4 regions of the Faecalibacterium duncaniae genome follow, and region 1 is predicted to be linked to each of the others. Evidence: riboswitches for the same ligand, from Rfam matches in the RefSeq annotation. Region 1 holds a riboswitch; each other region holds the start of a gene.
What was found. Region 1 has a riboswitch for cyclic di-GMP ahead of GXM22_RS09480 (CAP domain-containing protein). Riboswitches for the same ligand answer to the same signal wherever they lie in the genome.
Positions count from the first base shown of each region.

Region 2: linked by a shared signal. The riboswitch ahead of GXM22_RS14180 (leucine-rich repeat protein) and the one ahead of GXM22_RS09480 (CAP domain-containing protein) in region 1 are both predicted to bind cyclic di-GMP.
Region 3: linked by a shared signal. The riboswitch ahead of GXM22_RS15475 (leucine-rich repeat domain-containing protein) and the one ahead of GXM22_RS09480 (CAP domain-containing protein) in region 1 are both predicted to bind cyclic di-GMP.
Region 4: linked by a shared signal. The riboswitch ahead of GXM22_RS04155 (hypothetical protein) and the one ahead of GXM22_RS09480 (CAP domain-containing protein) in region 1 are both predicted to bind cyclic di-GMP.

Region 1 is NZ_CP048437.1:1,951,387-1,957,221, reverse strand. It holds gene bilQ (bilirubin utilization transcriptional regulator BilQ) at 1-162, shown strand, start outside; gene bilR (bilirubin reductase) at 164-1,291, shown strand; gene bilS (flavodoxin family protein BilS) at 1,319-1,822, shown strand; cyclic di-GMP riboswitch class I at 1,942-2,017, shown strand; cyclic di-GMP riboswitch class I at 2,143-2,218, shown strand; gene GXM22_RS09480 (CAP domain-containing protein) at 2,351-3,220, shown strand; gene GXM22_RS09475 (adenine nucleotide alpha hydrolase family protein) at 3,330-3,842, opposite strand; gene rnhA (ribonuclease HI) at 3,839-4,303, opposite strand; gene GXM22_RS09465 (ribonuclease J) at 4,707-5,835, shown strand, end outside.
Region 2 is NZ_CP048437.1:2,934,821-2,940,655, reverse strand. It holds gene GXM22_RS14180 (leucine-rich repeat protein) at 1-1,921, opposite strand, end outside; cyclic di-GMP riboswitch class I at 2,121-2,197, opposite strand; gene GXM22_RS14175 (putative ABC transporter permease) at 2,434-3,483, opposite strand; gene trmB (tRNA (guanosine(46)-N7)-methyltransferase TrmB) at 3,485-4,237, opposite strand; gene GXM22_RS14165 (alanyl-tRNA editing protein) at 4,548-5,732, opposite strand.
Region 3 is NZ_CP048437.1:2,623,748-2,629,582, forward strand. It holds gene lysS (lysine--tRNA ligase) at 1-1,228, opposite strand, end outside; gene greA (transcription elongation factor GreA) at 1,248-1,733, opposite strand; gene GXM22_RS15310 (hypothetical protein) at 2,097-3,122, opposite strand; partial or broken gene GXM22_RS15475 (leucine-rich repeat domain-containing protein) at 3,312-4,058, opposite strand; cyclic di-GMP riboswitch class I at 4,218-4,293, opposite strand; gene GXM22_RS12590 (MATE family efflux transporter) at 4,565-5,835, shown strand, end outside.
Region 4 is NZ_CP048437.1:879,125-884,959, reverse strand. It holds gene GXM22_RS04170 (hypothetical protein) at 1-545, shown strand, start outside; gene GXM22_RS04165 (N-acetylglucosamine-6-phosphate deacetylase) at 549-1,736, shown strand; gene GXM22_RS04160 (ChbG/HpnK family deacetylase) at 1,754-2,560, shown strand; cyclic di-GMP riboswitch class I at 2,821-2,895, shown strand; gene GXM22_RS04155 (hypothetical protein) at 3,014-3,370, shown strand; gene GXM22_RS04150 (helix-turn-helix domain-containing protein) at 3,468-3,755, shown strand; gene GXM22_RS04145 (ATP-binding protein) at 3,812-5,209, opposite strand.

The DNA.
Region 1 (5,835 bases):
CATTTGGGGCTGACCCCGGCGGGTGAGAGAGCATTCCGGACCTGCCACCAGGTATTTTTCGATTGGGATGCACAAAATTTGAGCGGGCTGACCGAAGAGGAACAGCACCAGCTCCTGAGCCTGCTGCAAAAGGCAGCACGGACGAGGAAAGAGAGTGTGTAACATGTACGACACCATCCTGAGCCCCATTGATTACGGTGGAATGCAGCTGAAGAACCGCATTATCTTTGCCCCCACCACCTTCGGCCTTTCGGACGAGGAATATCTGGCAGAGATGGAGCGGCTGGCCAAGGGCGGCTGCGCCATGATCATCATCGGCGACGTGCCGGTGGCCAAGAGCCGGTTTGAGAAGTCCCTGTTTGACAAAAAGGGCTTTGCTTTCTATCAGCAGATCTGCGAGACTGCCCACAAATACGACTGCAAGGTCTGCGCCCAGCTCCACCAGACCGATACCGACATGATGTCCATCATCAAGTGCATCCCGGGGATGCTGATGAAAAAGATCACCCCCGACCAGCTGCGGGAGCGGATGAACGATGCCGTGGGCCCCTACATCACCAAGATGTCCCAGAAAAAGATCCATCAGATCATCGCGGGCTTTGGCAAGGCTGCTGTGCTGGCAAAGCAGGCGGGCTTTGACATGGTGCAGGTGCACGGCGACCGGATGTGCGGCAGCTTCTCTTCCGCCATCTTCAACCACCGCACCGATGAATACGGCGGCAGTGCCGAGCGCCGCGCCCGCTTTGCCGTGGAAGCTGTCAAGGCAGTGCACGCCGCTGTGCCCGGCATGGCCATTGACTACAAGCTGGCTGTCCGGCAGGAGAACCCCCATTACGGCAACGCCGGTGTGGTGGAGGAGGAACTGGCCGTGTTCGTGCCCCTGCTGGTGCAGGCAGGCGTGACCAGCTTCCATGTGACACTGGCCAACCACTCTGCGCTGGAAAACACCATCCCGTCGGCCAGCCACCCCGAGTTCAAGGAGACCGGCTGCTTCCTCAAGTTCTGCGATGAGGTGCGCCGGTATACCAGCGTGCCGCTCTGCGGTGTGGGCGGCCTGAACGACCCCGATTTTGTGGAGCAGCAGCTTGCCAGCGGCCGCATCCAGTGCGCGGCAATGTGCCGCCAGCTGCTGGCCGACCCCAACTGGGTCAACAAACTGCAGAGCGGCAATGCGGCAAAGATCCACCGCTGTGTTCGCTGCAACAAAAAGTGCCTGGGCGGCCTGATCGCCCATCAGGGCACCCGCTGTGTCTATGATGCCCTGAACGCAAAAGAACAGGGCAGCATCTGATCTCAAAGAGAATAAAGGAGAATGACCATGAGCTACGCCATCGTTTTCAGCAGCAAGACCGGCAACACCCGCCTGCTGGCCGACACCCTTCGCGCAAGCTTGCCCCAGAATGAGTGCACCTACTTCGGAGCACCGGCCCCGGAGGCACTGGAGGCTGAGACCCTTTACATCGGCTTCTGGACGGACAAGGGCCATGCCGATGACACCCTCACCGCCTTTTTGCAGACCCTGAAGGGGAAGCGGGTCTTTTTGTTCGGCACCGCAGGCTTTGGCGGCAGTGCGGAATATTTCGAGCAGATCCTGGCAGCGGTGCAGAAATCGCTGGATGAGAGCAACACGGTCATTGGAACCTATATGTGCCAGGGCAAGATGCCCATGATTGTGCGCCAGCAGTACGAAAAGATGCTGCAGCAGCCCAACCATGCACCCAACCTCGAGATGCTGATCGAGAACTTTGACAAGGCGCTGGCTCACCCGGATGCCGCAGACCTCGACCTGCTGCGCAAAAAGGCGGCAGAGGTGCAGGCATAACGGAAGAACTCTTCAAAAAAGCAGATTTTTTGAGAAAGCTGCTCCAAAACAGTTGACAGGTTCTGTCCGATGTGGTAGGATAGCGTCGAGGAAATGGAAACGGCTCCTCAAGGTGAATTGAATATTCTCGGCAAAACAGTCGAAAGGCTGTGACGCAAAGCTACAGGGCCTGTAAAATGGCAGCCAGCTGCTTCTCAAAGAAATCTTTCTTTGGGCGACCTGCTTAGATTTTCTAGGTGTTGTTTTGCTGAGTGTATTGCAGAACAACACCTTTTTTCGTTCTCAAATTTCTTCCCAAAAGAAGAAAGGCACGCAAAACTGAATATCCTCGGCAAAGCAGTCGAAAGGCTGTGACGCAAAGCTATAGGGCCTGTAAAATGGCAGCCAGTTGCTTCTCATCACCTGAGGGTCTCCACAGCGGAGAATGGGTGTTGAGTGACCTTCATCTGAAGCATCAGATGTCGATTGCCGAGTATACCAGCAATCGACACCTTTTTTCATGGGGTAACACAAAAGAGGTTCAACACCATGCGTAACGCTTCGATGAAAGTCCTGAAGAATCTGGTCTGCTGCGCCGCATTCATCTGCCTGATGTTTGTTCTGGCAATGCCCGCACACGCAGCTTCCAAGGCCGATGAGCTGCTGCAGCTCGTCAACGCAGAGCGTGCACAGGCTGGTGTGGCTCCTCTGAGCATGGGCAGCAGCGCACTGAATGCTGCCGCACAGGCCCGTGCAAAAGAACTTACCGTCAATTACTCCTACAACCGCCCCAATGGCAGCCGCGAGTTCACCATCCTGCCGGAGTACGGTGTGGACGATGTTTCCGTGGGCGAGAACTACTGGGCAGCTGCTGAGGATGCTTCGGATGTGGTCGCCGCCTGGAATCGCTACGATTTCTTCAAGGAGCGGATGCTGGACAAGGATGCCACCTCCGTTGGCATTGGCTACTACGAGGGCGGCGAGTATGGCAATTACTGGGTGATGATCTTCACCTACGCCCGCGGCACCAGTGAGAACGGTTTTGCACAGGAAGTGCTGGCGCTGGTCAACGCTGAGCGTGCAAAGGAAAATCTGGCACCTCTGGCTATGGGCGATGCCAAGCTGCAGGCCGCCGCCGATGAGCGCGCAAAGGAAGTGGCAAAGGTCGCTTCCCACACCCGCCCCGATGGCACCAACTGTTTCACCGTGCTGAAGGAGTACGGTGTGTCTGATACCGCCACCGGCGAGAATGCCGCCTGGGGCGAGACCACGCCCGAAAAAGTCGTTGCAGACTGGATGGCTTCGGAAGGCCACCGTGTCAATATCATGGACCCCGCCGCCAAGTATATGTGCCTTGGCTACAACTACGATGCCAATTCTCAGTGGGGCCACAACTGGATCCAGATCTTCGCAAAGTAAGCGGATGACTTCCATTGAGCGTTGTACGATGAAATAAAATAAAGCAAAAAGAGATGCACCCCGCTCCCTGAACCGGTTTCAGGAAGGCAGGGTGCATCTCTTTTGTTTTTTATTCTGCTGCCATCTCAGCCACATCCTCGGGGCTGAAATCGCCCAAGGGCAGGATGAGCCGGCCCAGCGTCTCCTGCGGCAGGGCGGCAAGCCGGGCACTCTCGTCCGCAATTTCGGCAGGGCAGAGGACGTGCACGCCGTCTGCACCGGTCTCTACCCGGGCGCGGTGGCCGGTGGCAATGTACTGGATGCCCAGCCGGTCAGCCGCCGCCAGCAGGGCGGGGAAGCGCAGGTCGGCCGGGGCAGCGGTCTCCTCGGCCAGCTGGCTGGCCAGTTCGCTGGCATTCAGGGTGATGCACTCGATGCCCAGAGCCTTGGCGGCTTCCTTGGCGGCATCCACAACGGGGTCATCGGTGCACAGACGCACCACAGCGCCCATCACCGCAAAGCCCTGCTGCTGTAAAATGCGGACAGCTGCTTTGCAGCCCGTGCCGCCGCACAGGCCCACCAGCACCTTGTCCTGCTGCTCATAGGTATCGAACCCGCTGCCGGGCAGAAATGTATCGCTCATCGTCCCTGTCTCCCTCCGTGTGCCTGACTTTGTGCCACGGCCAGCTGGTCGCAGCGCTCGTTTTCCGGGTGGCCTGCGTGGCCCTTGACCCAGACATAGGTGATCTTGTGCCGGGCTTCCTGCTCCAATGCCTGTTCCCACAGGTCGGGGTTCAGGGCAGGGGAGCCGTCGGACTTTTTCCAGCCCCGGCGCTTCCAGCCCCTGGCCCAGCCCTTTTCCAGCCCATTGATGACGTACTGGCTGTCAGAGCACAGCCTCACCTCACAGGGCTCCTTGAGCTGGCGCAGGGCCTCGATAAAGGCGGTCAGCTCCATCCGGTTGTTGGTGGTGGAAGCATCGCCGCCGCTGAGCTCTTTTTCGTAGACCTTGCCGTTGAAGCGGTAGCGCAGCACTGCACCCCAGCCGCCCGGGCCGGGGTTGCCGCTGCACGCGCCATCGGTGTAAACTTCGACTTGTTTCATCTGTTTCTCCCGGAACTTGAATTTTTGGATACCTCTATTTAGAGCTATTTTTCCGGTTCTGTCAAGAGGAAAACGTATCATCCCCGGCTTTTCCGGCAAAGCTTTGAATTGACAAAGTGGACAAGAAATACTATACTGTTTGTAACAAAATGCGTATAGGGGCGCACCGATGCGGTGTGTCCGGCCGGAACGGGGCAGTGCCGCGGTCGCATCGAACAGATGGACTGACAGGGCAGAAATTACTCCGTTCCGGCCATCCCAGTGCCGAAAACGGGCATGGAAGCGAAAAATTCTATACGATGGTTTCGATGGGAGCGGCGGTGCGTTTGCTGCTCCTTCACAGCAGACAGGCCGCTCGCAAAGGGGTGTGCCTGCGTTTTGTAATTGATTTTGGAGGTACCGCATGGCACAGGTCAAAGAACAGAACCCGGCTCAGGCTCAGAACAATCCGAACAGAAACAGTGAATCCGGCGGGGAAAAGCGTACCCGCACCCGCCGCCCTTATTATAACCGGCGGCCCCGCCGCGCACAGCAGCCCAAGGAGGCCGCTGTGCCCATCCACATCTACCCGCTGGGCGGTCTGGGCGAAGTGGGCAAGAACATGACCGTGTATGAGTGCAACGGGGATATGATCATTGTGGACTGCGGCCTTGTATTCCCGGACAGTGAGATGTACGGCGTGGACATGGTCATCCCCGACTTTACCTTTGTGGTGCAGAATAAGGACAAGATCAAGGGACTGCTCATCACCCACGGCCACGAAGACCACATCGGCAGCATTCCCTACCTGCTGCAGAAGTTTGATCTGCCCATCTACGGCACCCGGCTGACCTGCGGCCTCATCCGGAACAAGCTGGAGGAGTTTGGCCTGGCAGGCAAGACCAAGTTCGTGGAGATCACCCCCAAACAGAAGATCAAGCTGGGCTGCTTTACCGTGGAGCCCATCCATGTCAACCACTCCATCCCCGATTCCGTGGCCTTTGCCATTGACAGCCCCGCCGGAACGATCATCCAGACCGGCGACTTCAAGATCGATTACACCCCGCTGGCCTGCGGCGTGACCGACCTGACCACCCTTTCGGAGTATGGTCAGAAGGGTGTTCTGGCTCTGCTGAGCGATTCCACCAACGCCGAGCGCCCGGGCTTTACCGCCACGGAGCAGAAGGTGGCCGCCGGTGTCCGCAACCTGTTTGCCCGTGCCCGGAACAAGCGCATCATCATTGCGACCTTTGCGTCCAATATCTACCGCGTCCAGCAGATCATTGATCTGGCCGTGGAGGATGGCCGCAAGGTGGCGTTCAGCGGCCGCAGCATGGTCAATAACACTGCCATGGCGCAGGAGCTGGGCTATATGCACATCCCCGAGGGCACCCTTATCAGTGTGGATGAGCTGAACCAGTACCCGCCGGAGCAGGTGGTGCTGATCACCACCGGCAGCCAGGGCGAGCCCCTGAGCGCCCTTTCCCGCATGGCCTCCTGCAGCCACCGCCAGGTGCGGGTGGGCCCCGGCGACTTCATCATCATCTCCGCCA
Region 2 (5,835 bases), 980 kb from region 1:
CCCGCTCTTCCTGCCCTACATCGGGGTAGAGCAGTTCGGATTCGGGCATGGGTTTGCCTGCATCCTCCCACAGCATCATGGCAAGGGCGCTGCGGTTGCTGGGGAAGTAGGGCAGAGCCATCAGCTTGCCTGCAAATTCAGCACCCAGAGAATAGGCCTGATAGCCCAGCACTGCACCGCCGACAACAACAGTAGTGCCGATCACGATGGGGCCAACGATATCGGGCTCGTCATCTTCAATGGATGCATCCTGTGTCATGGCTTTCAGGGTCACGGCCTTTGCAGGCATCTCAAAGTCAAAGCTTTCCTTATCCTGATAAGCGTTCGGATCATCCAGGCCGGTGATATCCCAGTGGCCAAATTTCAGACCGCTATCTGCAAAAGCATCCTTATCAAATGCAACACTCACCGTTGCACCCTCGGGGACATTAAAGGAACCGTCCTCGTTGGCATTCTTTTTAACGATCTCGGTGATATCCTCGGGGTCAGCACCATCCTTGCCGGGCACTGTTACGCTGGTGATAACGCCGTCCTTCAAGGTCAGCGGGTGGCAGACCGGAGCTTTGGGGGCGAGCTCCCAATGGGCATAGAAGGTGATGTCCTTCGTAATTATTTCGTTCACATTCAAGGGCTGGTCATCTGCGGTGTACCAGCCGGTGAACTTGTAACCCGCACGGGTGGGATCATGGATGGCAGTCAGATCGTTTGCCTTGGTATCAGTGATTTTTTCGGTCTTATAAACCGGCACCTCAGCGTCGTCGTTCAGTTCGCCGCCCTTGGCATCAAAGGTCACCTTGCAGAGGTAAAGAAAATTGCGTTTTCTCAGTTTATCATTGGCATCAATGTTAGAATTGTCATCATTGTCTGCAAGCAGAGCATCTGCGGCGGCCTTGTAGTTTTTGTAGTAGATGGCACCATTGGGGTTCCCAGCTGGACAACCTTTCAGACTGTCTTGGAAAGAAGTCAATCCAGCAGGGAGCATAATGTATTCCAGATGGGTGCAATAGTCAAAGGTACCAGGTCTAATGGTTGTTACATTTTCCGGGATGGTGACGTTCGTCAGATTAATGGAAGTGCAAGAATTAAAGGCATGATAGCCGATCGTCTTAATATTCTCACCTAACGAAATCGTTTCAAGAGAAGTGCACCCTAAAAAGGCCCGGTGTCCTATCGATGTGGCAGCGTCCTTGATGGTAAGAGATTGCAAGTCATGGCATTGTCCAAAGGCATCATTGCCGATGGAAGTGACGCTCTGTGGAATGGTGACACTCTCCAGCTCAATGCAATAATAAAAGGCATCATCGCCGATCGTCTCAATATTCGTCTTAATATTCTCACCGAACGAAAGCGTTTTAAGATGAATGCATTGGAGAAAGGCTTTCTTGCCGATGGAAGTGACGCTTGGTGGAATGGTGACGCTCGTCAGACCACGGCAATCATAAAAGGCCTCATCGCCGATCGTCGTAATTTTTTTACCTAATGAAAGCGTTGTTGTAAGAGGGCATTCCGTAAAGGCCCGGTTTCCTATTGATGTGGCAGCGTCATTGATGGTAACAGAGTCCAAGTTGTGGCAACCTGCAAAGGCAGAATCGCCGATGGAAGTGACGCTTTGTGGAATGGTGACCTTCTTCAGAGCAGAGCAACCTCTAAAGGCATCATCGCCGATAGCAGTTACAGGGAATCTGCCAAAATCTGTGGGTATGGTGATGTCGTAGGAGCCATCAACAAGGGCACGAAATTTTGTGATGGTTGCAGTACCGTCTTCTGTATTTATCGTATAGTCATACTCGTAATCGCCATAGCTGGCTGTACCAGTTGGCGCTGACGTGTCTTCTGCAAATGCCGTGACTGCCGACAGGGGCAGCATGGTGATCATCATGCAGACCGCAACCAATAAGCTGATCAAACGCTTAGGTTTCATAATTCTTTACTCCTTTTCCATGATATTCCCAAAAACTCTCTCTATTTCAGCCAAAACAAAAGAGCGCCGCACCGGCCAAACGGCTGGTACGACGCTCTGAACCCTTGTAGACCCGCTGCGCGCTCGCTCTCCTGAAGGGAAGCCGACGCATCTTCACAAGGAGGTGCAAGGTTTCGGATTACCTTACCCGGAGAGAATAACGTGCGGCTGGCTGCCATATTACAGGCCCTTGTAGCTTTGCGTCGCAGCCTTTCGACTGGCTTGCCGATTCTTCAGTTTTTAGCAGGAATAGCATATTGCACAGGATAAAATACTCTTTTTTTGTCAATATGACGAAAATAGATTTGGAAGAGTGTACAAAAAAGGAACGTATAATGTTGAAAACAGAATGAGAACAAAAGCGTGCAGCAGAACAAGATCTGCCTGATTTTATGGAGAATGCAGCGCAGGAAAAATGCCCCTGACCGAAAGAAGCCGGTCAGGGGCATTTGGGGTTGCTGCAGCGGGCAGGGTCAGTGCCTGCGCTCGTACTTCAGGCGCTCCCGCAGCTCGTCCAGAGAGCGGTGCTTTTCGCCGTGGCGCAGCTTGGGGTAAGCGCGGAGCATACGGCCCTTGCCAAAGTACTTGGAGCTCCGGGTGCGGGCGCGCATCTCCTCGCTGCGGGCCTGCAGTTCTTCGGCCAGCTGTTCCAGACGGAGCAGCTCTGCCGTGCGCTCTGCGGTGCCCTTGGCGGCCAGCTTGACGGCAGCGGCGGCCTCAGAGGCATTGAGCCGGGCCTCCTGGGAGGACTTGCGGGCAGCCTCCATGGCCTCGTCGGCCTTGGCGCGCAGGGCGGCAGCGGCATCCCGGGGGCTCAGTTTGGCGGCATTGTCCCGGGCCTCGGCAGCTGCCAGCTTGAGCTGCAGGCGGCTCTCGTCCATCTTCTGGTCCACGTCCATGGCGGTGGTGCCCAGCAGCTCGGTCATGGCATCGGACACGGCGTGCATACTGTCGGCCACCTTTTCCAGAGCATCCAGCTCACGGGCCAGGTCAGAGGCCGCAAAGGCGGTCACCACCACGTCGGCGGCGTAGCAGGCGTACAGGATGCACATGAGGACAAAGCCCACCATCTGGGGGACCATCTCCACAAAGCCCGCGATCACGGGGTGAACGGCCTTCATCACCACAACGGTGCCAACGCCCCACAAAAGGGAGAACTCCAGGCAGATATATCCGCCGATGTTGAAGGGGAAGTCGCTGTAATCCCACCACCGGGTGTGGTAGAGCTTGTAGAGCGCCCAGCCGCCCACCAGCTCCAATACGCTGGGCAGGATCACGCCGCCGAGATAGAGCAGCAGCAGGTTGTCTGCCAGCGGCGAAAGGGTGAACAGCACAATGATCATGCCAAAGCCGTAGATGGGGCAGACCGGGCCGTTCAGAAAGCCGCGGTTCACCAGCTGGCCGGTGGAAACGGCGGCATAGATGACCTCCAGGCACCAGCCCAGGCAGGAGTAGATCAGGAAAAACGCCAGGATCTGATACAGCGAAAAGCCGCAGACCATGGTGTTGACAAAAAAGGACATCTTACTCCTCCTTTGCGGCGGCAGCGGCTTCCTCCGCAGCCTTCCTCTTTTTCAGGACCTTGGGTTCGATCCAGGTCACGGCGGCATCGCCGGGCAGCTTTTTGGCGATCAGGGCCTTGATCTTGATGCCCATCTCGGTGAACATCCCCTCGTGCTCGGTGCGGATGTTCCACTCCGGCTCGTTTTCGTGCAGGTCAAAGGTCTTCCAGGTGATCTCGTAGCCGGAAGCGGGGAAGTACTCCAGGCTGTCGCGGAACAGGTCGTCGTCATCGGTCTTGAAGTAGATCTCGCCGCCGTCCTTCAGGAATTCGCGGTACTGGATGAGCTGGCGGGGATAGGTGAGCCGGTGCTTGTTGGAGGAAGCGTTCTTGCTCCACGGGTTGCAGAAGTTGATATAGATGCGGCTGACGGTATCCTGGGCGGTGAGCACGCCCTTGATGCGCTCGATGTCGGTGCTCATGATCTTCACGTTGTCGATGGGGCGGCCTGCCTCGGTGTAAGCGGCCTCGATCTTGCGCTTGGCAAGGATCAGCACCTTGTCGGTGATGTCGATGCCCAGATAGTTGTTCTCCGGGTGGGCGCAGGCCAGCTGGGAGATAAAGCCGCCCTTGCCGCAGCCCAGTTCCAGCACAAAGGGCTGCTCCGGGCGGGCATACTGTGCGTGCCACTTGCCGCCCCAGATCAGGGGCTCGTGGACGTGGAAATCGGCGGCCATCAGCTCATCGTGGGCGTAGGGTTTGAAACGCATTCTCATAGTTTGTCATTCTCCTTGATGTTGTGTGACTCCTTCAGCCGCCTTCGGCGGCAGCTCCCTCAGCGAGGGAGCCACTGGCGAAGAGGGAAAATTTTCCGTACAGCCAAAGCCTCCCTCATTGAGGGAGGTGGCATCGCGCAGCGATGACGGAAGGAGTTATTTCGTCTTTTTGATGTTGTGTGACTCCTTCAGCCGCCTTCGGCGGCAGCTCCCTCAGCGAGGGAGCCACTGGCGAAGAAGGAAAGCTTTCCGTACAGCCAAAGCCTCCCTCATTGAGGGAGGTGGCATCGCGCAGCGATGACGGAAGGAGTTATTTCGTCTTTCTCAAAAATTCTTTCACCTGTTCCGGCTCTGCGGCGCAGCTTCCCTGGCAGATGCCGGGTTTGCCGCCGCCGCGGCCATTGAGGGCGGCGTTCAGGGCTTTGGTCAGGGCGCGGACATCGCCGCCCGCCTGGGCAAGGCAGTAGCCGGTGCCCTTTTCGTTGGGGGTCAAGGCCGCGCACAGGCCGGTGGTGGCTTCGGTCAGGCGGACAGCCAGCCGGTGCAGGCCGTCCGGGTCCAGCCCCGGCACGATGCGGATGGCATCCGCACCGGGCGTTACCTGCGCGGCCAGCGCGTCAAAGAGCTGGCTGCACAGCCCGAAGTGGGTGAATTTCAGGGCGGTGTACTCGTCATACACCCGGTGCACGGCGTTGGCCGTCTCGCTGGCCTTGGCGCTGAGCAGGGCACCGATCTCTGCCTGCCGTGCCCGCATGGCCTGTGCGGCTTCCAGCGCGCGCCCGCCGCAGACGATGCTCAGGCGCACGCCGCCCTTATAGTTTTCGGCGGCCAGGATCTTGATCTGGCCCACCGCGCCGGTAAAGGCGGTGTGGGTGCCGCAGCAGGCACAGACATCCGCCCCGGGGATGGTCACGATCCGCACCTGCCCCTCGATCTCCTTTTTGGAGCGGTAGGTCAGGATGGCCAGCTCCTCCCGGGTGGGGTAGGTGATGTTCACCGGTACATTCTCCCAGATGATGCGGTTGGCGGCAGTCTCGGCCGCTTTCAGCCCCTCGGCGGAGATGGGGATGTTCGTGTCCATCCGCACGGCATCGGAGCCGATGTGGAAGCCCACGTTCTCGGCCCCGAACATGCTGTGCAGGATGCCGGAGAGGATGTGCTCGCCGGTGTGCTGCTGCATCTTGTCAAAGCGCCATGCCCAGTCGATGGCCTGTGCGGCTTCAGCCCCGGGCACCGCCCCGGCGGGCAGGGAAGTGACCATGTGCCAGATGACACCCGCCTGCTCGTGGACATCGGTGACAGTCAGCACCGTGCCGTCGGCAAGGGTCAGGGTGCCCCGGTCGGCAGGCTGGCCGCCGCCCTCGGGGTAAAACACCGTGCCGTCCAGCGCGATGCGCCCGCCGCCGGTCCGGCTGTCCGGCTCTGCGGCTAAAATATGCCCCACCGCCTCCCGGCGGTAGGCATCGTGTTCATAGTATTTTTCGGTTGGCTGCATAAGCACCTCCTAATATAAAAACAAGTATACCACGTTTTTTGCCTGTGGAAAATAGTCTGCGGTTATGTTATGATAGAAAACAGACAAGCCCCAGCAAAAAGTT
Region 3 (5,835 bases), 670 kb from region 1:
AGCGCTCGGTAAAGGCGGGATCGTCCGGCTTGCGCTTGGCCAGCGGGCTGATCTCGACAGGATAATCATAGATAAAGGTGGGCTGGATCAGCTTGTCCTCAACAAAGGCATCGAAGAACTCGGCCAGAATGGCACCCTTGGTGGGGACCTCGGGCAGCTCCACATGATGCTCCTTGGCAGAGGCAATGGCATCCTCGTCGGACTTCCAATCGTTGAAGTCCACGCCGGAATACTTCTTCACGGCCTCCACCATGGTCAGGCGCTCCCAGTGGCTCATATCGATCTGCTTGCCCTGATAGGGAATGACCATGCTGCCGCAGATCTTGAGGGCCAGGCGCTTGTACAGCTCCTCCACCAGGTCCATCATGCCGTGGAAATCGGTAAAGGCCTGATACAGCTCGATGCTGGTGAACTCGGGGTTGTGCTTGGGGTCCATGCCCTCGTTGCGGAAGATGCGGCCAACCTCGTACACGCGGTCCATGCCGCCCACGATCAGGCGCTTGAGGTACAGCTCAGTCTCAATGCGCAGCACCATGTCCATGTTCAGGCTGTTGTGGTGGGTGTAGAAGGGACGGGCGGAGGCACCGATCTCAAAGGGGGTCAGGATGGGGGTATCCACCTCCAAAAAGCCCTTCTCGTCCAGATAGGCGCGGATCTCCTTCAGGATCTGGCTGCGCTTGACGAAGGTATCCTTCACCTCCGGGTTGGCGATCAGGTCCACATAGCGCTGACGGTAACGCATCTCGGTATCGGTCAGGCCGTGGAACTTCTCGGGCAGGGGGCGCAGGCTCTTGGCCAGCAGGGTCAGCTCGGTGGCACGAACGCTCAGCTCGCCGGTCTTGGTGCGGAACACCTCGCCCTTGACACCGATGATATCGCCAACGTCCAGCTTCTTGAAGGCGGCATAGGCCTCCTCGCCCAGCTCGTCGCGGCGGACATACAGCTGGATATCGCCCTTGTCATCGCGCAGGTGGGCAAAGCTTGCCTTGCCCATCACGCGCTTGGACATCATACGGCCGGCCAGCGCGACCTGCTTGCCGCTGTCGGTCTCGTTGGGCAGATCCTTGAACTCTTCCTTCAGGTCGGCAGAGTATGCGTCCTGGGGGAACTTGGTCAGGGTGAAGGGATCGTTTCCGGCAGCCTGCAGGTCGGCCAGCTTCTGGCGGCGCACCTGCACCTGCTCGCTCTCAGACAGGCCCTGAGCGGGGTTTCTCTTTTGCTCTTCCATGGTTTCCTCCCGTTCAGGCTCAGTTTGCGGCGTGGGTGATGGCCAGCACTTCGTACTCGACGATCTGGCCGGAGGGCAGCAGGACTTCAGCCTTCTCGCCCACGGCCTTGCCCAGCAGAGCGTGGCCCACAGGGCTCTCGTCGCTGATCTTGCCGTTGATGGGGTCAGCCTCGGTGCGGCCAACGATATCGTACTCCTCGGCCTCATCGTCACCGATCATCTTGATGGAAACGTGGGTGCCAACAGCAACGCTGTCCACGCTCAGCTCGCTCTCGTCGATGATCACAGCGTTCTTGACCATCTGCTCCAGCTCGGTGATGCGGTTCTCCACCAGACCCTGGGTGTTCTTGGCTTCATCGTACTCGCTGTTCTCAGAAAGGTCGCCGTGGCTGCGGGCTTCCTTGATCTCCTCGGCCAGCTCCTTGCGGCGGACCGTCTTGAGGTATTCCAGTTCGTCCTGCATCGCCTTCAGGCCGGAAGCGGACATCTTGATTTCTTGTGCCATTTTGGATCTTCTCCTTGTCTATTGGATTGACGCAGCCGCAAAGCCGCGCACGAATGCTATTATGACTGTTCTATTATAATAGCAAGCCGGGAGCTTGTCAATAAAAACCACGGCGCTAGAGCGGAAAAAGCGGCGGTTTCGGCTCCCGCCCCTATGCAGAAGCGCCCCACCGGTTCCCCGGCAGGGCGCTTCCACAGGTTATTTGGGAATAGAGAATGGTTAGGTTATGGGGGCAACCCCCCAGTCGCTTTCAGCGACAGCCCCCGCTAATAGGGGGGCCCTTGGCATAGCGGATAGTTTCACCTTTTTGCCAAGGCCGCCCCTATTAGGGGCGGTGGCATCCCGAAGGGATGACGGTGGGGTTTACTTTTCCTGTGCCTTATTCCACACGCGGATCACTTCAACACGGCTCACGGAATCGGTATCCACATAGGTCTCGCCGTTGTCCTTTGCGGCCTTGAGCAGATCGTTTTCCACAGCCCAGGCAATGGCCTTCTGGGTATCGGTTGCATCGGCGGGCAGAACTGCGGCGGGTGCGGGCTTACCGGCATGGTTCCACACCAGCAGGGCCAGCTCGGCACGGTTTGTGGGGATGGCAGTACCGGCGGGCAGAGCGGTTTTCAGGTACAGCTCCGTGCTCAGCTGGTAGCCCTGCCATGCCAGAATGGCGGTGCCAACAGCGGCAGTGCCAACCACTGCGGTGGTGCCCAGAATGTTGGGCTCGTCCTCCTCAATGGAGGCATCCTTTGTCATGGCTTCGATGGTCACACCACCGGCAGGCATCTGGAACTTCAGGGGGTTGTTCTTGACATCCACATCCAGCGTTTCATCGGTGGTAATCGTCCACTGGTCAAATGCAACGGCATCGCTCTGGCTGGTGTAGGTCACGGTCACGTCAGCCTTTTCGGGCACTTTGGCGATCAGCTCGCCCTTGTCGTTCTTCTCAGCCTTGATCTCTTCGTCACCATTCTTAATGGTAACATCAGCATTCTTGACGGTCAGGGTGTAGAGCTTGGTTGCAGGGGTCAGTTCGGCGGCCTCTTCGCCAACAACGACCTTTGCATCCGCATTGCAGATGGTCTCGTCATTGCTGTCGTTCACTGCAATACCAAAGGTGTAGCTGCCGGTCTTTTTGTAGGTCACATTCAGGGTTGCTTTGATATCACTGCTTCGGGAAGTCAGTTTCATCATCTGAGCCAACTTCTGAACAGTGTATTCTTTCTCGGTCAGTTCCTTGCCGTTCAGTTCTACCTTTTCAACTTCATCACCGTAGGTGAAAGCAACACTGCCATTGAGAATCTTGTTCATATCAGTACCGGGGGCAATGGCAATGTTCACATCAACGGGAGTATTGACCAAGTAGTCGCTCTTGGAGGTGGTCACATCCATCTTGCAAGGGATTATAACCAGCCCATCTTGACGAAGCTGCTCATTATTGCCGCCATGCGAATCCTCTTTATAATTAATTCCAGTGAAGTTTTTGCTAGTGCCATCCGTCTTGCCATCAAGAGGAACAAAGGGAGCGCTTACAAGAGCATTCCACTGATCGGCTGTTCCGGCATAATAAACTTTTGTCAGCGAAATCGGCCTACCAAATGCCGCAACTTCAATTCCTTTCAAAGATGCAGGGAAAGTAACCGTTCCGAGCGCACAATTGTAAAATGCTTTCCTGTAAATTCTTTCAGTGTTAGAAGGAATGACAACATTCATAAGTGAAGTACAGTTCTCAAAAGCACCCCAACGAATATCTGTAATCCCTTCTGGCAGATCAATCCTTTCTAGGCTCGAACAATTCGAGAAGCACTCCATCTCAATTGTTGTGATTTTGCTATTACCTTCAAAAGTAATATCATTTAGCCCTGTACAATTTGCAAATCCCCACCATTCAATCTTTTCAACATTCTCTGGAATATTAACACTTTTCAAAGACTCACAATGATAAAAAGCACCCGAGCAAATATATGTCACCGATTCTGGAATTTTAACTTTTTGAATCTTGCCACAGGTTGCATTCCAATACTTAAAATTAGAATGATATTCTGCTGCAAACGCGGCCTGTCCGATTTTACTCAAAGAATGTCCGTCAAACTCGGCAGGAATATCAACTTCATAATTATTTGCCGCAAGCACATCTTCCGAGCCAATGTATTGTACCAACGTTGCAGTGTCATCATCATTTACACTATACACAAAATTTCCATCTTGTGTTTTTATTCCATCCGTATGAAACTCACCGCTTTTTGCATTATCTGCAAACGCTGACACCGGAAATAGTGTAAGTAGCATACATACTACAACCAACAAGCTGACGAAACGCTTTTTCATAAAAATCCTCCTTTTATGAATTACTCCCAAAATATAACCATGCCCGCACAAAGCAAAAAGAGCGCCGCACCGGCCAAATGGCTGGTACAACGCTCTGCGTTTTGTACTTTGGGAATCTACCGCCCCTTGAGGTGATGCCCATGTGCGGTATGGTTGAGAAAGTGCGGCTGGCTGCCATATTACAGGCCCTGTAGCTTTGCGTCGCAGCCTTTCGACTGGTTTGCCGTTTTTTCTGTTTCAACGTGGCATCTTACACAAAAATCATAAAACTTTTTTTTTTTTTTTTTTTTGTCAATAACCCAAAAGCATCTTTGGCAAGTTGCACAAAAGCGATAGTGTTTGTATGGCATTTTCGGATAGCAGCATCGCCCCGGGGAGAAGTGTTCCGTTTGGGAAATGATGGCGTGTTTCCTCGCTTTTTCGTTGAAATATGCCAAGTTTTATGATATAGTAGTAGTCGTTTTTACGTTTCACTCCCCTATTCTCCCCGCGGAAAGGAAGCTTCCATGAACCTGACAAAGCAGTTCTTCAAGTATGTGTCGCAGAATATTTTCGGTCTGATCGGCACATCGTGCTATATTCTGGCCGACACCTATTTCATCGCCCAGGCGGCGGGCACCGACGGCGTGACCCTGCTGAACCTCTGCCTGCCCATGTACAACCTGATCTTTGCCTTCGGCTCGATGATCGGCCTGGGTGCGGCCACCCGGTACGCCATCCTGCAGGCGCAGGGCGAGGCGCGGGCGCAGCGGTTTTTTTCCAACGCCATCCTCTGCGCCTGCCTGATCGCCATCCCGTTCATGCTGGCGGGCGCGTTCTGCCCGGGCACGCTCCTGCAGCTCATGGGCGGCGATGCGGACATCGTGGCGCTGGGCCTGAACTACACCCGCATCTTCCTGCTGTTCACCCCCTTCTTCATGTGCAACTACATCTTCTCGGCCTTCGTCCGCAACGACGGCGACCCGTCCCTTGCCATGGTGGCCACCCTGAGCGGCAGCCTGTTCAATGTGGTGTTCGATTACATCTTCATCTTCCCCATGGGGCTGGGCCTGCCCGGCGCGGCGCTGGCAACGGCCATCTCGCCGGTGCTCAGCATCGCCATCTGCAGCCGCCACTTCTTTCAAAAGAGCAACACGCTCACCTTTGTCCGGCAGGCTCCCTCGGCCCGGCTGCTGGTGCAGAGCTGCCAGCTTGGCATCTCCGGTTTCGTCGGGGAGCTCTCCTCTGCCGTGACCACCACCGTGTTCAACTTCCTGCTGCTCCGGCTGGCGGGCAACGTGGGCGTGGCCGCTTACGGCGTGGTGGCAAACTTTGCGCTGGTGGCAACAGCCATCTTCAACGGCGTGGCCCAGGGTGCCCAGCCGCTGATCAGCCAGTGCTACGGCAAAAATGAGATGGCCGGAGCAAAAAAGCTGCTTCTGCTGGGCTGCGGCACTGCGCTGGCGCTGGCGGCGGTGTTGTACGGTGCCGTGTTTGGCTTTACCGATACCTTTGTTGCCCTCTTCAACAGCGAGAGCTCTGCTTTGATGGCCGAATATGCCCACAGCGGTATGCGCATCTACTTCCTGGGCTACTTCTTTGCAGGCTGCAATATTGTTGCGGCGGGCTATCTGGGTGCGGTCAACCGCCCCACCGAAGCCACCATCACCTCGGTCAGCCGGGGCGTGGCCGCCATCGTCACCTGCTCGCTGATCCTGAGCGCCCTGTTCGGCATGAACGGCGTGTGGTCGGCCTTCCCCGCCGCCGAGGCCATCACGCTGGCCCTGACGGTGTTCCT
Region 4 (5,835 bases), 1.1 Mb from region 1:
CGGCACTGCTGCTGGCAGGGGTAGGTGTCTGGCTGCTGCTGCCCCATGCAAGCCCCTGCAACTTCAGCCGCTGTTCCGGTGCGGTCGCCACTGCCGTAAAGCTGGCGGAGGACCTGAGCGGTGAGGAGAACATCGCTTTTGCCTTCTGTGACCATGCAGTGGATAACTATGACGGCTTCCGGCTTCTGGCGCAGGAGATGCCAACTGCGGCAACTGTTCTGCTGCTGGACAATCTGACCAGCGGCCCGGCAGTGGCGCTGGCGCACGGCGAGTACCGGAAAGAGGCGGCGGAACAGCTGTGCAGTTTGTTGCCGGAGGATAAGGTCTATGACCGGAACTACCCGGAGGAACAGCGGCAGCGGAATCTGCTGGCGCTCTTTCCCAGAGGGATGATGCTCAGCTGTGGACGAGTGGAAAAAGGCGAATTTGTTGTGGAGAATACCTGCTGTGCACAGGACCATGTACTGGATCTGCCCCGGATGGAGCGGATGGAACGGGCGTTGGCCGATTTTGCAAAACAGGAAGCAAATAAGAAGGAGAACTGAATTATGAAACTGCATTCCAACCGCATTTATACGCCGGAAGGCCCCAAGGCAGGTGTGCTGACTGTGGAAGGCGGCAAGATCACTGCCTTTGCAGAAAACACGACCGACCCCGAAGCCATTGAATACGGCGACCAGCGGATTATCCCCGGCATTTTTGATACTCATAACCACGGCACCTGCGGTTATGATATCATGAATAAGAATGCCCCCCATGAAAAGCAGATCGCATCCGTGAAAGGTTATCTGAAGGGGCTGGCAAGTCAGGGCACCGTGAACATCTTCCCGACGGTGTGCGACCCGGATTCCATCCGTGCGGTGGCAGAGGTGGCAAAAGAGGGTGATCAGGACGGTGCAACCATTCTGGGTATCCACAGCGAAGGCCCCTGGCTGAACCGCACCGGTGAAAAAGGCATCCGTACCGGCTGGCCGGAGGTAAGTATGGAGACGGCACATGCCATGGTGGAAGCCGGCGGCGGGTGGCTGCGTCTTGTGGCACTGGCACCGGAGATCCCCGGGATGGACCCCATCATCGAGTATTTCCTCTCGCAGGGCATCACAGTGGCAGCCGCCCACAGTGACAACAACTATAAGCAGGCCATGGCCGCCTATGCCAAGGGCATCAGTGTGGCGACCCATACCGGCAACGTCATGACCGATATGCATCACCGGGACATCGGCGGTCTGGGAGCAGCCCTGACCAATGAAAACGTTACCTGTGAGGTGATCTGCGACGGCCTGCACATCTGCGATGAGATGCTGGGCATCTACTTCAAGGTCAAGAGCACCGACAAATTCATGATGGTCAGTGACTGTACGGCTCTGTCCGGTGCACCGGTGGGCAAGTATGAGGGCATCTTTGAGGGGATGGCCCTGAATGTGACCCCGGAGGGCTTTGTTCTGACCGATACCGGCCGCCTGTGCGGTTCCAGCCAGCCGGTGCTGTTCGACATCAGAAATCTGGTGAACAATGTTGGCATCCCGCTGGAGACCTGCCTGAAGATGGCCTGCCTCAATCCCTGCATCAAGTATGGTTTTGCCGACCGCAAGGGTACCATTGAAGTGGGCAAGGACGCAGATCTGGTGGTCATCAGCGACGATTATCAGGCACAGGTCACCTACGCCGAGGGCCGGAAGGTCTATGACCGCAGCACCGAGGGCAAGATCTTCAATGCGGATTATCTGAACCGATAAGGACAAAGGAAACAGCTATGAGCAAGAAGTTGATCGTAGTAGCCGATGATTTCGGCTTCAGTGAGGCATACAACTATGGTGTCATCAAAGCCTATAAGGAGGGCGTGGTCTGCACCCTCTCGCTGATGAGCAACATGGCCGCCGTCCCCCATGCGGTGAAACTCTGGCAGAGCGAGTGCCCGGAGGTGCCGCTGGTCCAGCACACCAATTTTGTGCAGTACCGCCCCGTCAGCGCCCCGGAAAAGGTGCCCACGCTGGTAAACGAAGAGGGAATGTTCTACCGCAGCTATCTGTGGAAGAGCGAGAATCCCAATGATGCCAAATGCAAGGGCGAAGTTTACCCCAGCTATGAGGACCTGTATACCGAGACCATGGCCCAGCTGGACCGGCACAAAGAACTTGTGGGACATTATCCCCGGCATTTTGAGGGCCACAGCGCCATGACAAGGCCCATGGAGCAGGCGTTCCGGGATATCGGAAAGAAGCTGGGCATCCATAACATGGGCGATACGCTGGCCGAAGAACTGCCGATGAAACCGGCCTGCGAGCTGTTCAGTTTGGGCAACAGCAACGCAATGGAGATTCTGAACCGGGGCAGCCGCCCGGAGGACTGGCTGGAAGACCGCTTCGGCATCCTGAGCTCTCCCTACGAGTACAATATCCTGCATTTCCATCCGGGTTATCTGGATCAGTACCTTCTGGACAATACTTCCCTGACCCTGCCCCGCTGCCGTGATCTGGCGACCCTGTGTGACCCGCAGGTTCGTCGCTGGCTGGATGAGCATGAGGTGGAACTGACCAACTTTGATGCCCTGTACGAATAACTGCGCCATTTCCAAGTGATACTTTATCATCCTCCATAGGAACGCCGCTGCACAGAATTGCGACCTGTGCGGCGGCGTTTTCTTAGTAATGGCCTAACCCTCTCAGCCAAAGTCTTTAACTGAGAGGGTCACCCCCCACCCCCCCGTCAAATCGCACTAAAAAATAGACTGCATTTGTTACAAATGACAAACTCATGGAAAACCCCTTGATTTTTATATAAGGGGGGTATAATAAAATGCAAAAGAGCACCCCCACAAAACAGAAGAATCGGCAAACCAGCTGGAAGGCTGCGACGCAAAGCTAAAGGGCCCAGACCGGGCAGCCAGCTGCACTTCCCCATAAGTACACCACAGCGTCACACCAGCCTTTCGGGGCAGGTGCGGCGCCTTTTTACATTTACGGCGGGTGCAGGGAAAAGCGTTTGGGATACTTCATAAGGGAGGAAAAAGTTTATGAAACCAAAACGTGTAGTAAGTTTGCTGGTGGCGGGCTGTATGGCCGTCTCCATGGTGCCTGCTTCGGCGGTCACGGCGTTTGCGGAAACGGTGGGGAATACGTCTGCCTTGGCTGTGCTGGCACAAAATGCAGCAACAAGCGGCCCTTGCGGTGCAGAAGATCAGACGGAAAGTGTTTCTTGGGAAGTGGAACAAAACAATACGGCTGCGGAGAATCCTACATATACACTGAGCATCGAAGGTTCAGGTGCAATGGCGGATTACAATGCAATCACAGATGATGGAACAGTTGAAGATGACGGAACGGCTAAGAATTATACAATCATAACCCCGCGTGAAAACGCGGGGTTATGATTTGTCCATTTTTCGTGGATGCCCCAAGCGGCTAGATATCCGTAGCAACTCCGAGTTTTCGACTTCTCACGCTTTATCGAAAATTTGGAGGTCACACATGAGTTTTGATCCGAATGCTATTGGTAACCGTATTTTTACTTTGCGTACAAATGCGAAGTTATCGCAGGAAAAACTTGCTGAAAAACTTGGTGTTTCCCATCACCACCTGGGCGATCTTGAAAGGGGAAGCTCCAATGGCTCTGTAAAAATCCTGATCGATATTGCAGAATACTTCCATGTCAGTATGGATTATCTTCTTTTGGGTCGAGATCCTTCTAGGAATCAGTTTCAAAATGAACTGCAAGCCGCTATAGATCATCTTGAAAAAATCAAAGGTCTTTTATAATCACTTCAACAAGAAACGCTCCTGCCAGTTTTACACCGGCAAGAGCGTTTCTTGTGTTATTCAAAAATATCGGCAAGGGTAAGCAGCTGTACTTCTCCGCGTTCCTGTGCCTGAAGCAGACCGTCCGTAAATCCGCCTTTCGAGAAAATGTAGTAGTGGTAGTTTGTTCCTTTCCCAAAGACTGCTGCATATTCCCGAATCAGTTCCAGTTCGTCCAAACCGATTTTTTCATTGCGGTATTTGCAGGAGCCAATGATATAGTCATTACCCTCAACCGGCGTTCCGACAATGTCGATCTGGATCTGCTTCTTTTTTTGAGGGTCGGTTCCCCACCACTGCCCGATCTCACTCAACTCGATAGGAAGATCATTCGCATAATAGAGCAAATAGTCTTGACACATCTTCTCAAAAATCAGGCCCATATAGTCTGGAAAATACTGCTTCACCGCATGGGGGTAGGTCTTTGCGATCCGCCCCGAATCAATGGCACTTGCATTGACCGGCACAAAACGGTACCAAAAACGAAAAAAATTGTCCGCCAGAAGATAGATCGTTTTTTTGCCCGGTTTCTCTGTGATCGGCGTTTCTTTTTTGACGATTCCAAGGTCTATCAACGTTTTGAGGTACTTCGCCACCACAGAGTTTTCTTCACCAACTTTTGTGGTGATGTCGTTCAGGCGAGAAGCCCCCTCTGCAATTGCCTTGATGATTGCATTATAAATTGCAGGCTCACGCAGCTCCTGCTTTAACAGGTTGGCCGGTTCCTCATAGAGGTAGCTGGAACGGTCAAACAAGTTTTCCATCAGTGCTTCATCTACGCTGTCCCGAACATCCAATTTGTTGATATAATGCGGAACGCCGCCTGTGATGCCATAAATCAGGGCGTTATCTTCCTCAGACAGATTCGGATGGAATACCGCAGTTTCCCTATAATCCAGCGGCATGATCTTGAATTGCGCTGTTCTGCGCCCATACAGAGGGCTTTCTTTGCCCAAAACCTGACTTTCCATAAAACTCATGGACGAGCCACACAGGATCAGGTACATTTGGGACTCTGTCCATTTATGGTCGATGATGTGCTGAAGCATTGCGGAAATAGCGGGTTTAGCCTTTGCAAGATAAGGATACTCATCAATTACAAATACGATCCGCTGCTCCTTGGAGAGAGCTGTCAGTTCGTCCAATGCTGCATCGTAGGTTGTAAATTCCGGAGATGATTCTGCATTGGGTCGTTCAAAACTCATGATTGCCTTGGACAAGGCTTCCAGATTTTCTTTTCCGGTCGTATTCAAGGCAGAGAAGAAAATGGTCGGTTTATCCTTGCAGAATTCATTGATCAGCGCAGTTTTTCCAACACGGCGTCTGCCGTAAATGACAACGCATTCAAACTTTCCATTCTCATATCGTTTGTTTAACTTCCGAAGTTCCTCATCGCGGCAGTAAAATCGGCTCATTTTGTTCCCTCCCCAAAGTGTATTTATCGAATTTATATACTCGTAAGTTAGTTTCTTACGAGTATAATACTTCATTTCTTACATAAAGTCAAGAAATATATTTTTGACGGCTCATCGAGAAACAGGAACGATACTTCCTATTTTCCTCAAAAATTGTGAACTCTGAGTTCCTGTTCATTTCGTTCCGCATCGGTTACAATACAGCCATAGCTTCGGAAAGCGTTCAAAGCAGCCCTCAAGCTATCCCGCCCCTTGAAAATTGAACACGCATTCTTCAGTCACGTTCCTGTGATGATGAGCCACGTCCGTAACAAATGCGATGATCTCCCACTGAGGGAATGAGCGGTAGGTTGACGGTAAATGGATGACAGCTTCTCCATAGCTAAGAGCCATCACAGAATAATGATACTTCTGCCTTCGGGCAGCTCGGTGAGAACCACGGAGAGGTGAGAACCCTATGGATTCGGTACGCTGCCGGACGGCTGAAAGATTTCCCACACGAAAACTGAGTTTTCGTTTTCCGGGGATGTCGGGGACAAATACGGAAAGGTATAGAACTATAAATCACAGCATTTTTGCTGTTTGAGATAGTAGGGTGGGCTGTGCGAGCAGCCCACTGTTACATA